2 regions of the Streptomyces sp. NPDC033270 genome follow, and region 2 is predicted to be linked to the other one. Evidence: predicted binding sites of a transcription regulator. Region 2 holds the regulator's gene; the other holds the start of a gene.
The links. Region 2 encodes HspR, which represses chaperone genes until heat shock. Its sites were predicted from a motif close to TTGAGNNNNNNNNNCTCAA; they were not measured.
Positions count from the first base shown of each region.

Region 1: the regulator HspR is predicted to act here: its motif matches at 1,668-1,686, upstream of lon (endopeptidase La).

Region 1 is NZ_JBVIRA010000002.1:177,743-185,210, forward strand. Features, by position in the region: gene ACZ5XZ_RS04280 (YfbM family protein) at 16-519, opposite strand; gene ACZ5XZ_RS04285 (pentapeptide repeat-containing protein) at 701-1,546, shown strand; gene lon (endopeptidase La) at 1,709-4,165, shown strand; gene ACZ5XZ_RS04295 (lysozyme) at 4,283-5,143, opposite strand; gene ACZ5XZ_RS04300 (MarR family winged helix-turn-helix transcriptional regulator) at 5,422-5,925, shown strand; gene ACZ5XZ_RS04305 (hypothetical protein) at 6,247-7,092, opposite strand.
Region 2 is NZ_JBVIRA010000005.1:231,309-238,776, forward strand. Features, by position in the region: gene dnaK (molecular chaperone DnaK) at 1-253, shown strand, start outside; gene grpE (nucleotide exchange factor GrpE) at 250-903, shown strand; gene dnaJ (molecular chaperone DnaJ) at 949-2,121, shown strand; gene ACZ5XZ_RS10980 (heat shock protein transcriptional repressor HspR) at 2,123-2,575, shown strand; gene ACZ5XZ_RS10985 (hypothetical protein) at 2,678-3,082, opposite strand; gene ACZ5XZ_RS10990 (pyridoxamine 5'-phosphate oxidase family protein) at 3,493-3,897, opposite strand; gene ACZ5XZ_RS10995 (Uma2 family endonuclease) at 3,923-4,504, opposite strand; gene clpB (ATP-dependent chaperone ClpB) at 4,695-7,325, shown strand.

The DNA of each region.
Region 1 (7,468 bases), on a different contig from region 2:
CCCCCCGGACCCGCCCTAGCCGAGCCAGACCAGCACCGCGTCCCCCCGGTCCGCCGCCGCGCGGAAGAACGGGCGCAGCGCGTCGTAGTGCTCGCGCACGTAGTCCAGGGACTCGCCGCGCTCCCACACGATCGACGGATACACCTCCGCCTTGGCGAGGTCCTCGGGGCCGACGCCGGCCGTCAGATCCGCGCCGGATATCCCCGCGAGCACCTCGGCGGCGACCCGCACCCGCTCGGCGGTGAGGTAGCGAGGCGGGCCGTAGCCCCAGTCCTCCGCCGTCGGGATGTCCCCCTCGCCGTGCACGATGTCCACCGGGAAGGCCGCCCGGCGCAACAGGAACCCGAGGGCGTCCCAGGCCTTGTCGACGTCCAGGCAGCGCGCGGCGGCCGGCTCCGCGGGCTGTCCGGCTTCCGCTTCCATCCGCCCGATGACCAGCTTCAACGCCCACTCCGGGTCACCGAGGGCGCGGTCGAATTCGGCGGGTGTGACACGTGCGTACTGTCCGATCATGCTCATGGACCCGAGGCTAGGGGCGACCACTGACAACGCCCGGCGGCCGGCGCCGCGTTGGCGGTCCGCGGGCGGCTCGCGGCGAGCGAAACCGGCCAGCCGCGCCACCCGTCCGGGCCTGGGAGAATGGACGTCCTTTCCAGGCGCCGCCCGTGCGGCGCACACCGGCCGCAGGAGTACCCGCACCTTGTCCCCAGACCGCGCGCCCGAGCGCAAGCAATCGAATCCGGACACTGTCGAGCTGGGCCTGCAGTCCGACTGCGGCAGCTGTTTCGGGCTGTGCTGCGTCGCGCTGCCGTTCGCTGCCTCCGCGGACTTCGCCCTCGACAAGGAGGCCGGCCGGCCCTGCCCCAACCTGCAGACCGACTTCCGCTGCGGCATCCACACCGATCTGCGCAAGCGCGGCTTCTCCGGCTGCACCGTCTTCGACTGCTTCGGCGCCGGGCAGAAGGTCTCCCAGGTCACCTTCGGCGGGCGGGACTGGCGGCAGGCTCCCGGCACTGCCCGGCAGATGTTCGACGTGTTCCCCGTCATGCGGCAGCTGCACGAACTGCTCTGGTACCTGGCCGAGGCGCTCACCCTGCGGGCCGCCCGCCCCCTGCACGCCGACCTGCGGGCCGCGCTGGAGAAGACCGAACGCCTCACCCGCGGCAGCGCCGAGGACCTCGCCGCGCTGGATGTGCCGGCCCACCGGGGCGAGGTCAACGCCCTGCTGCTGCGCACCAGCGAGCTCGTACGGGCCAAGGTCCCGGGCCGCAAGAAGGAGCGGCGGGGCGCCGACCTCATGGGAGCCCGCCTCAAGGGCGCCGACCTCCAGGGCGCCAACCTCCGCGGGGCGTACCTCATCGCCGCCGACCTCAAGGGCGCCGATCTGCGCCGGGCGGATGTGATCGGCGCCGATCTGCGCGACGCCGACCTGAGCGGTGCCGACCTCACCGGCGCCCTCTTCCTGACCCAGTCCCAGCTGAACGCGGCCCGGGGGAACGCCGCCACCAAGCTGCCCGAGACGCTGACCCGCCCCGCGCACTGGTAGCCGGGCGCTCCCCGGGCACCCGCGCCGCGCACCGACAGGCGCCGGGCGCTCCCCGCCACCCACCCCGTCCCGATCGCTCACAGCGAACGCGTGTGGGGGAACAACTCCCCGTCCCCCTGCATTGAGTGGGTAAAGCTCAACTTGATTGCCGAAGGGGAGATCATGGCTTCGACGTCCACATCGCTCACCCTGCCCGTGCTGCCGCTCGACGACGAGGTCGTGCTCCCCGGCATGGTGGTGCCGCTGGACCTGTCCGACGCGGACGTCCGCGCCGCGGTGGAGGCCGCACAGGCCGCCGCCACCTCGGGTAACAAGCCGCGGGTGCTGCTTGTGCCCCGCATCGACGGCACCTACGCGGGAATCGGCACGCTCGGGCGGATCGAGCAGGTCGGGCGGCTGTCCGACGGCGACCCCGGAGCGCTGATCCGGGGCCTGGGCCGGGTGCGGATCGGCTCCGGCACGACCGGGCCCGGCGCCGCGCTGTGGGTGGAGGGCACGACCGTCGACGAACAGGTCCCCGATCCGCTGCCCGGGGCCGTCGCCGAACTCGTCACGGAGTACAAGGCGCTGGCCACCAGCTGGCTGCGCAAGCGCGGCGCCTGGCAGGTCGTCGACCGCGTCCAGCAGATCGAGGACGTGCCGGCGCTGGCCGACAACTCCGGCTACTCGCCCTTCCTGACCACCGAGCAGAAGGTCCGGCTGCTGGAGACCACCGACCCGGTCGCCCGCCTGAAGTTCGCCACCGAGGCGCTGCGCGACCACCTCGCCGAACAGGACGTCGCCGAGTCCATCGCCAAGGACGTCCAGGAGGGTGTCGACAAGCAGCAGCGCGAGTTCCTGCTGCGGCGGCAGCTGGAGGCGGTCCGCAAGGAACTCGCCGGGCTGAACGGCGATCCGGAGGACGAGGGCGACGACTACCGCGCCCGGGTCGAGGCCGCCGAGCTGCCCGAGGACGTCCGCAAGGCCGCCCTCAAGGAGGTCGACAAGCTGGAGCGGGCCAGCGACCAGAGCCCCGAGGGATCGTGGATCCGCACCTGGCTGGACACCGTCCTCGAACTGCCGTGGAACGAACGGACCGAGGACGCCTACGACATCGCCGGCGCCAAGCAGGTGCTGGACGCCGACCACGCCGGCCTGGAGGAGGTCAAGGAGCGGATCACCGAATACCTGGCCGTCAGGAAGCGCCGGGCCGAGCGCGGCCTCGGGCTGGTCGGCGGCGGGGCGAAGGCGGCCTCGCCCGGCGATTCCGGCAAGGGCGGCGGGCGCCGGGCGGGCGGCGCCGTGCTCGCGCTCGTCGGCCCGCCCGGCGTGGGCAAGACCTCGCTGGGCGAGTCCGTCGCCCGCGCCATGGGTCGCACGTTCGTCCGGGTCGCGCTCGGCGGCGTCCGCGACGAGGCGGAGATCCGCGGCCACCGCCGTACGTACGTCGGCGCGCTGCCCGGCCGGATCGTCCGCGCCATCAAGGAGGCCGGCTCGATGAACCCGGTCGTCCTCCTCGACGAGATCGACAAGGTGGGGTCCGACTTCCGGGGCGACCCGGCCGCCGCCCTCCTGGAGGTACTGGACCCGGCGCAGAACCACACCTTCCGCGACCACTACCTGGAGGTCGAACTCGACCTCAGCGATGTCGTCTTCCTGGCCACCGCCAACGTCCTCGAAGCCATCCCCGAGCCGCTGCTCGACCGGATGGAGCTGGTCCGGCTGGACGGCTACACCGAGGACGAGAAGGTCGTCATCGCCCGGGACCACCTGCTGCCGCGCCAGCTGGAGCGGGCCGGCCTGGAGCCGGACGAGGTGACGCTTCAGGACGACGCGCTGCGCAAGCTGGCGGGGGAGTACACCCGCGAGGCGGGCGTACGGAATCTGGAGCGGGCCCTCGCCCGGATGCTGCGCAAGGTCGCCGCCCAGCACGAACTCGGCGAGCGGGAGCTGCCGTTCACCGTCGGCGTGGAGCAGCTGCGCCCGCTGCTGGGGCGGCCGCACCACACCCCCGAGTCCGCCCAGGACCCGGCCGAGCGGCGGACGGCCGTCCCCGGTGTGGTCACCGGCCTCGCGGTCACCGGCGCCGGCGGCGACGTGCTCTATGTGGAGGCCTCGCTCGCCGATCCGGAGACCGGTGCGTCCGGGCTCCAGCTGACCGGCCAGCTCGGCGACGTGATGAAGGAGTCCGCGCACATCGCGCTGTCGTTCCTGCGCTCCCATGGCGCGGAGCTGGAACTGCCGGTCGCCGACCTCAAGGAGCGCGGAGTGCATCTGCACGTACCGGCGGGCGCCGTCCCCAAGGACGGGCCGAGCGCGGGCGTGACGATGACGACGGCGCTGGCCTCGCTGCTGTCGGGCCGGCAGGTCCGGCCGGACGTGGCGATGACCGGTGAGATCTCGCTGACCGGGCGGGTGCTGCCGATCGGCGGCGTCAAGCAGAAGCTGCTCGCGGCGCACCGTGCCGGGATCACGACGGTGATCATCCCCAAGCGGAACGAACCGGACCTGGACGACGTCCCGGCCGAGGTCCTCAGCTCCCTGGAGGTCCACCCGGTCGCGGACGTCCGCCAGGTCCTCCAACTGGCGCTGACGCCGGCGTCCAACGGCGCCGTGCCGGAGATCCCCCTCGCGGCCTGAGCCGCGCGGGGCTGACGGGACGGGCCCCTGCCGCACGGACCGTGCGGCAGGGGCCCGTTCGCGCGTACGGCCCGGGCGCGGGCGGGACCGTACGCCCGGGCCGTCGGCCGGGTGCGCTCAGCCGTTCGCCAGCGCCTGGAGCCGGTCGTAGGCGCCGTTGAAGCGGTTGTGGTCACCGACCGTCGGGCCGGTCGAGGTGTACTGCCAGATGGTGTGGAAGCCCCAGCCGGCCGGGAGTTCGCCGACCGAGGAGCCGTAGCGCGGAACCCACAGCGGGTTGATCGCCCCGAAGGCGGACGAGTTGCCGGTGCACTGCTTCCACCAGCCGGTGGAGGTGTAGACGACCGCGTCCCGGCCGGTGCGCGCCTTGTAGGTGGCGAACCAGTCCTTCATCCAGTTGACCAGGCCGGCCGCGCTCAGGCCGTAGCAGGTCGCGCCGTAGGGGTTGTACTCCATGTCGAGCGCGCCGGGCAGCGTCCTGCCGTCCCTGGACCAGCCGCCGCCGTGGTCGACGAAGTAGTTGGCCTGGGCGGCGCCGCTGGAGGTGTTGGGCGTGGCGAAGTGGTACGCGCCACGGATCATGCCCACGTTGTAGGAGCCGTTGTACTGCTGCGCGAAGTACGGGTTGGTGTAGCTGGTGGACTCCGTCGCCTTGACATAGGCGAAGCGGACGCCGCTGTTCCAGAGCGTCGACCAGGCGACGTTGCCGTTGTGGCTGCTGACGTCCACGCCCTCGACGGACGCCGCGAGCGAGGACGCCGGCGGGGCGGTGCCGGCCGCGGTGCCTTCGTGCCTGGCGATCTGCGAGCCGGCCCAGTCCTGTCCGGGATGGGTGGGTTCAGGTGCGCGCCGCGGGGCCTGGGCGCCGGCGGCGGACGGCAGGCCGAGGAGGAGGGCGAGGATCGCGAGAAGGGCCCCGGCCACGGTCGCGAGGGAGCGGGCGGGGCGGTGGGGGAGGCCGGATCTGAGCACGGTCATACGTGTCTCCGGAGATCTCGGTGGGTGACCTGAGGGGGGATGATCTGACGGCATGACGCAGACGCGATGACACGGAGGTGCGGTGTGCATGACGCGCGGCGGAACCTTTGTCGCCGACCGGGTCGCTTGGTATGGCCATGCCAGAAACTACGATACGCGCGTAGACCGATGGGGCAAAAGAGGGTTGCCGGGCTGCCGTTGGTCTAATCCTGCGAAATACTGGCCGAGCTGCGGCTTCGGCCGCCGAGGGCGGAAACTTTCAGATGAGGAAAGCGGGAATGGGCGCTGACGTGCACAACACCGGAGCCGGCGGCACCGCGGCGGACGGCGAGCCGACTGGTGTGGACCACGTATTTCTCGCCCTGGAAAGGGAATTGGCGGTATTCCTCCGCCGCGCCCGGGCCTCGTCCGGCGAATTGGCCCGCGAGGTGCATCCCGATCTGGAGCCGTCCGCGTACGGGCTCCTGCTCCGGCTGGCCGACGCCGGCGCGCAGCGCGCCACCGACCTCGCCGGCTTCTTCGGCGTCGGCAAGGCCACGATGAGCCGCCAGCTGCACGCCCTGGAGAAGCTGGGGCTGGTCGCCCGCGAGCCGGACCCGGCCGACGGCCGCGCCGTCCTCGTCCGCATCACGGACGAAGGCCGCGCCCGCTTCACCCGCGTCCGCAACGGACGCCGCGCCCAGTACGCGCGCCGGCTCGCCTCGTGGGACCGCGCGGAGGTGGCCGAACTGGCGCGGCTGCTGCACCGCTTGAACACGGAGCAGGAGAGCGAGGAGGGGTAGGGCCGGGGTAGGGGTAGGGGTAGGGGGAGGGGGCCGAGGGGGGTAGGGGTGGTCGAACGCATTCCGTAGGGGATGCGAACGCCCCCTGCGGGGCCACAACGTGGTGGGGGTGGGGGGTATTCCCGGACGCTGGGGAGACGGTGGGGAACTCCGGGACGTGGTGCGGGGCGAGAGGTATTCCCGGACGTTGCCCCAGGGCCGGGCACCACGGTTCAGGGCGCCACCACTCGGGACGTCGCGGTTCAGGGCGCCACCGCCCGGGACGTCGCGGTTCGGGGCCCACTGCTCGGGACGTCGCGGTTCAGGGTGCGGTGTCCCTGCTCAGGGCGCCACGTAGATCACCGTTGCGTCGTCCCGGGCCTTGCCGCGTGGATGGGTCGCGCACCCCGGGTCCGCCGCCTCGGCCGCCCGGACCCGGTCGATGAGGGACTGCGGGCCCCGCTCGGCCACCAGGTCGAGGCAGTCCTTCCAGGAGCCCTGCTGGAAGACCTCCACCCAGCGGCCCGCGCCGTCGGTGAGTGCGGTCAGCGAGCGGACCTCGGCGCGCGGGGTGCTGCCGGTCACCGCGCGGGCGGCCACCGACGGATCGGCGGCCGCGGTGAAGAAGCCGCCCTCGGCGTTGCGCAGCGCCTCGACCGCGCGGCCGTACGCACGGCCCGCCACCGCCCGTTCCGCCGAGCCGCGGGGCAGCGCCCGTACGGCGGCGCGCTGGGCACGGACCGTGGGCGGCAGTTCATCCAGCCGCGGGTCCAGCACCGGGTGCACCGAGCCGTCCACCCGCTCCAGCAGGAGGACCGAATCGGACAGGACGAGATGCTCGACGGCGTCCTCGGACCACCGTGCGGCCACCACGGTTGCCTGCGGAGTGCGGACGTGAGAAAGGTCACAGGTGTCGCGGTGGTCTTCGGCCGTCCGCGAGATGGCGGCGGCCAGCACCTCAGCAAGTGTCATATCCCGGCGTGAAACCGACAGTTCGAGCAATGCGCCGCCGAGCCGCGCGGTGAACCACGGCAGGGTGTGCACGCATCCGTAGTCCTCGGCGGGCGGCGTCACACCGTCCAGCAGAACCATGACTCCGCCCTGGCCAAAGGCCGGCAGGGCGACCGATGCGTAGTCCTCGTTTGGGCGTTGGGGATCGCCCGGCTCGGTGGCGAGTTCGATGCGCATGGCCGCAAGTCTGCCGGAGGCCCCGTCGGCGCCCCGCTGACCGGGCGCTGCCGGCGGCGTCGGCGTACGGGCAGGTCAGCGGCGTACAGAAGGTATGGACCACCGGCCCGGCGGCGTGCGGGCGGGCATCCTTCCAGGACCGGCACGCATCTCCAAACCCGTCCGGGCGGTGCGCGGGTCCGCCGCGAAAATCGGCGGCGCCGGGAAGTTGATGGTCAAACTCCGAGTGATGTTCACTCGTTCAGGTGGCCAGGCATGTGTTGCCGGGCCACTGTGCGGCGCCGGTGGAAGGGTCGTTGCCCGGTCAAGGGCGGGACCAGGACATCCATCGCGACGCGCAGAGCCGGACTGTTTACCCTCGCGGAAGTGTGTGCTG
Region 2 (7,468 bases):
CGAGACCGCCGTCGCCGAGCTGAAGGAGAAGCTCAAGGGCGAGGACACCGCGGAGATCCGCACCGCCACCGAGAAGGTCGCGGCCGTCTCCCAGAAGCTCGGCCAGGCCATGTACGCCGACGCCCAGGCCGCGCAGGGCGCTGCCGGTGCCGAGGGTGCCGCTCCGGGTGCCGAGCAGGCCAAGGCCGAGGACGATGTCGTGGACGCCGAGATCGTCGACGACGAGAAGCCCAAGAAGGACGGTGCCGCGTGACGGAGGAGACCCCGGGTTTCGAAGAGAAGCCTGACGTCCCCTCTGACGCCGCTCCCGAAGACGCGGCGCAGGAGGCCGAGTCCGCCGACAAGGCGGGCTCGGCCCCGGCCGGGGACGTACAGGACGTAGCGCTCCAGGCGCAGCTGGACCAGGTGCGCACCGCGCTCAACGAGCGCACGGCGGACCTCCAGCGGCTCCAGGCGGAGTACCAGAACTACCGCCGCCGGGTCGAGCGGGACCGGGTCACGGTCAAGGAGATCGCCGCGGCGAACCTCCTGTCCGAGCTCCTGCCCGTGCTCGACGACGTCGGCCGCGCCCGCGAGCACGGTGAACTGGTCGGCGGCTTCAAGTCGGTGGCCGAATCGCTGGAGACCGTGGTCGCCAAGCTCGGTCTGCAGCAGTTCGGCAAGGAGGGCGAGCCCTTCGACCCGACGATCCACGAGGCGCTGATGCACTCGTACGCGCCGGATGTCACCGAGACGACGTGCGTTGCGATCCTGCAGCCCGGGTATCGCATCGGTGAGCGAACGATCCGCCCCGCGCGGGTCGCCGTCGCCGAGCCGCAGCCGGGCGCGCAGAGCGCCAAGTCCGGATCCGAGGACGAGGCCAAGGCCTCGGACGAGGAGAGCGGTGGCCCGGACGAGGGCTGACGTGAGGACCAACGAGAAAACCGCAGGAAAGGAGGGACGTCGGGGATGAGCACCAAGGACTTCGTCGAGAAGGACTACTACAAGGTCCTCGGCGTCCCCAAGGACGCCACCGACGCGGAGATCAAGAAGGCGTACCGGAAGCTCGCCCGCGAGAACCACCCGGACGCCAACAAGGGCGACGCCAAGGCCGAGGAGCGCTTCAAGGCGATCTCCGAGGCCAACGACGTCCTGGGCGACGCCAAGCGCCGCAAGGAGTACGACGAGGCCCGGGCGCTGTTCGGCAACGGCGGCTTCCGCCCCGGCCCCGGCGGGGGCGGCGGCAGCTTCAACTTCGACCTGGGCGACCTCTTCGGGGGCTCGGGCGGGGCCGGCGGGGCCGGGGGCTTCGGTGGCGGCCTCGGGGACGTCTTCGGCGGCCTGTTCAACCGTGGCGGCGCGGGTACGCGTACCCAGCCGCGGCGCGGCCAGGACATCGAGTCCGAGGTGACGCTCAGCTTCACCGAGGCGGTCGACGGGGCCACGGTTCCGCTGCGGATGTCCAGCCAGGCGCCCTGCAAGGCGTGTTCGGGGACCGGCGACAAAAACGGTACTCCTCGGGTCTGCCCGACCTGTGTCGGCACCGGCCAGGTCAGCCGGGGCGCGGGCGGCGGCTTCTCGCTGACCGACCCGTGCGCCGACTGCAAGGGCCGGGGCCTGATCGCCCAGGACGCCTGCGAGGTCTGCAAGGGCAGCGGACGCGCGACGAGCGCCCGCACGATGCAGGTCCGCATCCCCGCGGGCGTCTCCGACGGGCAGCGCATCCGGCTGCGCGGCAAGGGCGCCCCGGGCGAGCAGGGCGGCCCGGCCGGCGATCTGTATGTCGTCGTGCATGTCGGCGCCCACCCGGTCTTCGGACGCAAGGGCGACAACCTCACCGTCACGGTGCCGGTGACCTTCCCGGAGGCCGCGCTCGGCGGCGAGGTGAAGGTGCCGACGCTGGGCGGCCCGCCGGTCACGCTGAAGCTGCCGGCCGGCACCCCCAACGGACGCACGATGCGGGCCCGCGGCAAGGGCGCGGCCCGTAAGGACGGCACCCGCGGTGATCTGCTGGTCACCATAGAGGTGCTCGTCCCCGAGGACCTCGGCGACAAGGCGAAGGAAGCGCTGGAGTCCTATCGCGAGGCGACCGCGGGCCACGACCCGCGGGCGGAGCTGTTCCAGGCCGCGAAGGGAGACTGAGATGGACAGCCGGGGCGGGCAGCGTCGTAATCCGTATGAACTGACCGATGAGTCGCCGGTGTACGTCATCTCCGTCGCGGCTCAGCTCTCCGGCCTGCATCCGCAGACCCTGCGGCAGTACGACCGGCTGGGTCTGGTCTCGCCGGACCGCACGGCCGGGCGGGGCCGCCGCTATTCGGCCCGGGACATCGAACTGCTCCGTACGGTGCAGCAGTTGTCCCAGGACGAGGGCATCAACCTCGCCGGTATCAAGCGCATCATCGAGCTGGAGAACCAGGTCGCGGCCCTGCAGCAGCGGATCGTCGAGCTGCAGGGCGCCCTGGAGGGCGCGGCCAGCGCGATGCGCCAGCGGGAGGCGGCGGTGCACGCCTCCTACCGGCGTGACCTGGTGCCGTATCAGGACGTCCAGCAGACCAGTGCGCTGGTGGTGTGGCGGCCCAAGCGGTCCGAGTAGCGGACGGCGGGGCGCGCCGCGCGTCTACGTGGCGAAAAGGGCCGGGTGATCCCGGCCCTTTTTGTCATCTCCGTGAGTGTGCTTCCCCGTGCGCCGGGCCGGTCAGCAGCCGTTGTACCCGGCCGTCGGCATCGACAGCCGCCGGTGCACCTGCGACTTCATCGCCAGCGTGTAGACCGGCTCGTCGAGGTCGGCGGTCTCCAGCCGTACGCCGGCCGCCGCGCACCGTGCGGAGAACTCGTCGGCGCCGTCGACGGCGTTCTCCAGCGCCCGGCGGTTGGGCGTGACGAACACATCGACCAGGCCCTCTTCGACGTCCCGCCACAGCGCGCGGTGGTCGGCACGCAGCTGATAGAGGCTGAGCTGGCAGGTCAGGTGGTAGTCACGGGCCGCCGCCCACTGTTGGCACATGTCGTGCTGGCTGCGGTCGTCGACCAGGAACGGATCCTCGTCCAGCTCGGACAGCGGCATCAGGCAGGCGATCGCCGTGACTCGGACCGAGTTCATCGTGCCCTCCGGGGCGTGGCGACTGTGGGGGCGACGATACCCCCGAGGGCGGCCCGTGGTGGAGGGGCTGTGCCGGGCGGCGAGGCGTAACCGCAGGCGTGGCAGATCTTCCAGCCGTCCTGGTTCACGGCGAGTTGGCCACCGCAGCGCGGGCAGAGCTCGGCGTGCGGTCTCGGTGGGGCGGGGCGCGGTGGGCGCGGAACGGTCGTCACGATGCCTAATGCCGACGCCATGCGGCCTCCAGCTGCCGTCTCCTGCACGGGACAGGTCCGATCCCGCCCGTTCATTGCGCGGAGCTGTTCGGTTTCCTGTCGTACCTGAGTACCAGTTGGGCAGTTGTCGCCTGCTGTGGAGGGTGTGTTTTCGGCCAGGTCCGGCCCGGGGTGTGCGCGCCGTGCGGGTACCGGCTCTCAGGCCCGCCCCATCGCCCGGGTCACCGCGATCTCGATCATGACTCGATCGGGGTTCGGCGACGGCGTCCGCCCGTACCGTTCGGCGTACCTGCGCACCGCGTCGGCCACCGTCTCGGCGTCCGTACGCACCCGCGCGACGCCCTCCAGGGTCGCCCAGCGCCCCTTGTCGACCTGGCACACGGCGACGGTCGCGCCGTCCGCTCCGGCGGCGAGGATGTTCTTGACCTTGGTGCTGTCCTTGCGGGTGATGACCCGCGCGATCCGCTGCCCGGCGTCGTAGGTGACGCCCACGGGGACGACGTGCGGCGTCCCGTCCGTACGCAGCGTGGTGAGCGTCGGCATCAGGTACTCGCCCCAGAAGGCGAGGTACTCGGGGGTGAGGGCGGAGAGGTCGTGGGCCATGGGGGCAAGGGTAGGCCCGGCCCGCTCAGAGGAAGTCGGTGGTGTCCAGGTCGAAGGAGAAGGGGGCGGGGAGGGGGAGGGGTTTGCCGAAGGGGACGCGGTGGAGCTCGCGATAGTCCCCGTCCTGCGGTTCGCCGAACAGCGTGACCGTGGACTTCTCGCGATCAACGAGGAGGTACAGCGGGATGTTCGCCCGGGCGTAGGCGTCGCGTTTGATGACGCGGTCCCGGTCGGGCTTGCTGGAGGTCACCTCGACAACCAGGGCGACGGCGTCGCTGGGAACCCAGTTTCCTGGTAGGCCGAAGAGATCCGCGGCGCTGGGTGCGAAGGTGGCATCCGGGATCACGTAGTTCTTGGGGTACAGGCCGCCGGGTGACAGCGCGATTCCCTTGTTGCCGGACACGTCCATGTCGGTGTGGGACTTGCCCAGGACCTGCTTGACGATCTTGCTGAAACATCGCTCATGGCCGTTGTCCGGCGGCGGCGTCATAACAAGCTCACCCTCGATCAGCTCGGCCCGGAAGCCCTCGGGAGGCTCCAGGGCGAGGAAGTAGTCCAGGAGGGTTTCTTCACTGGTGGGCGTCGGCGCTTCTGCCATAGCCGTCATGCTGCACCTCCTTGTGGTCGAAGGCCAGCGTCGCCGGGTGAAGCCAGTGACGGAGGCATATTCGGAGGCGATTCCCCCGCAGGGGTGAGCCTTGAGTGGAGGCTTGAGTGGAATAGACTCAACTTATTGCACGTTAGTACCTGCAAGCAGAAGCATCGGAACAGCACGCACACAGGGAGGACACCGGGCCGTGGACGCCGAGCTGACCAACAAGAGCCGGGAGGCGCTGAGCGCCGCCAATGACCGGGCGATCACCGCCGGGCATGCGGACATGACGTCCGCGCATCTCCTGCTGGCGCTGCTGGCCGGGCAGGACAACGAGAACATCATGGACCTGCTGGCCGCCGTCGAGGCGGACGCCGCCGTGCTGCGCAACGGCGCCGAGCGCCAGCTCGCCGCGCTGCCCAGCGTGCAGGGCTCGACGGTCGCCCCGCCGCAGCCGGACCGCGAGCTGCTCACCGCGATCGCGGACGCGACCCAGCGGGCCAAGGAGCTGGGCGACGCCTATGTCTCGACCGAGCATCTGCTGATCGGGATCGCCGCCAAGGGCGGCCGCACCGGTGAGCTGCTGGAGCAGCAGGGCGCCTCCGCCAAGAAGCTGCTGGCCGCCTTCGAGGCCAGCCGCGGCGGGCAGCGGGTGACCAACGCCGACCCGGAGGGCACGTACAAGGCGCTGGAGAAGTTCGGTACGGACTTCACGGCGGCCGCCCGCGAGGGCAAGCTCGACCCGGTCATCGGCCGGGACCACGAGATCCGCCGGGTGGTGCAGGTGCTCTCCCGCCGGACGAAGAACAACCCGGTGCTGATCGGCGAGCCGGGCGTCGGCAAGACCGCCGTCGTCGAGGGTCTGGCCCAGCGGATCGTCAAGGGCGATGTGCCCGAGTCGCTGCGCAACAAGCGGCTGGTCGCGCTCGACCTGGGGGCGATGGTCGCGGGCGCGAAGTACCGCGGTGAGTTCGAGGAGCGGCTGAAGACCGTCCTGGCGGAGATCAAGTCCAGCGAGGGCCAGATCATCACCTTCATCGACGAGCTGCACACGGTCGTCGGCGCGGGCGCCGGCGGCGACTCGGCCATGGACGCCGGCAACATGCTCAAGCCGATGCTGGCCCGCGGCGAGCTGCGGATGGTCGGTGCCACGACGCTCGACGAGTACCGCGAGCGGATCGAGAAGGACCCGGCGCTGGAGCGGCGCTTCCAGCAGGTGCTGGTCGCCGAGCCGACCGTCGAGGACACCGTGGCCATCCTGCGCGGTCTCAAGGGCCGCTACGAGGCGCACCACAAGGTGCAGATCGCCGACTCCGCGCTGGTCGCCGCCGCCACCCTCTCCGACCGCTACATCACCTCCCGCTTCCTGCCCGACAAGGCCATCGACCTCGTCGACGAGGCGGCCTCGCGGCTCCGTATGGAGATCGACTCCTCGCCCGTGGAGATCGACGAGCTGCAGCGCGCCGTCGACCGCCTGAAGATGGAGGAGCTGGCGCTCAAGAACGAGACCGACGCCGGCTCCGTCCAGCGGCTGGAGAAGCTGCGCAAGGACCTCGCCGACAAGGAGGAGGAGCTGCGCGGCCTGACCGCCCGCTGGGAGAAGGAGAAGCAGGGCCTCAACCGGGTCGGTGAGCTGAAGGAGAAGCTCGACGACCTGCGCGGCCAGTCCGAGCGCGCCCAGCGCGACGGTGACTTCGACACCGCCTCCAAGCTGCTCTACGGCGAGATCCCGGCCGTCGAGCAGGAGCTCGAGGCGGCGGCCGCCGCCGAGGCCGAGCAGGAGGCGTCCAAGGAGTCCATGGTCAAGGAGGAGGTCGGTCCGGACGACATCGCCGATGTGGTCGGCTCCTGGACCGGCATCCCGGCGGGCCGTCTGCTGGAGGGCGAGACCCAGAAGCTGCTGCGCATGGAGGACGAGCTCGGCAAGCGGCTGATCGGCCAGGCCGAGGCCGTACGGGCGGTCTCCGACGCGGTGCGGCGCACCCGCGCCGGGATCGCCGACCCGGACCGCCCCACCGGCTCGTTCCTCTTCCTCGGGCCGACCGGTGTCGGCAAGACCGAGCTGGCCAAGGCGCTCGCGGACTTCCTCTTCGACGACGAGCGGGCGATGGTCCGGATCGACATGTCGGAGTACGGCGAGAAGCACTCCGTCGCCCGCCTGGTGGGCGCGCCGCCCGGTTACGTCGGCTACGAGGAGGGCGGCCAGCTCACCGAGGCCGTACGCCGCCGCCCGTACTCCGTCATCCTCCTGGACGAGGTGGAGAAGGCCCATCACGAGGTCTTCGACATCCTGCTCCAGGTGCTCGACGACGGACGGCTCACCGACGGCCAGGGCCGCACGGTCGACTTCCGCAACACCATCCTGATCCTGACCTCCAACCTCGGCTCCGCCTTCCTGATGGACCCGCTGCTGAAGGAGGACGAGAAGCGGGAGAAGGTGCTGGAGACGGTCCGCTCCTCGTTCCGGCCCGAGTTCCTCAACCGGCTCGACGACGTGGTGGTCTTCCACCCGCTCGGCACGGACCAGCTGCAGCGGATCGCCCGGCTCCAGCTCGACCACCTCCAGCGCCGTCTGGGCGAGCGCCGGCTGACGCTGGACGTCACCGACCGCGCCCTGACCTGGCTCGCCTGGCTCGGCCAGGAGCCGGTCGACGGCGCGCCCGCCCCCGACATGTCCTACGGCGCGCGCCCCCTGCGCCGCCTGGTCCAGACGGCCATCGGCGACCAGCTCGCGCGCGCCATCCTGGCGGGTGACGTGCTGGACGGGGACATCGTGCGGGTGGATGTCGACGGTGATCGGCTGTCGGTGCTGCCGGTGCGAGAAGGGGCGGCCTGAGCTGCGAGGACGGCTCCCCGGCCGGTCCGGCGGACCGGCCCGGGTGCCTGATCGTGCCGCCGGATCGTTGCCTTGAGCGACACCTTGCCCGTACCGGCCCCTCCGGGCTTGCCAGGACGGGGCGGATGTGGGGGAGGATGGCA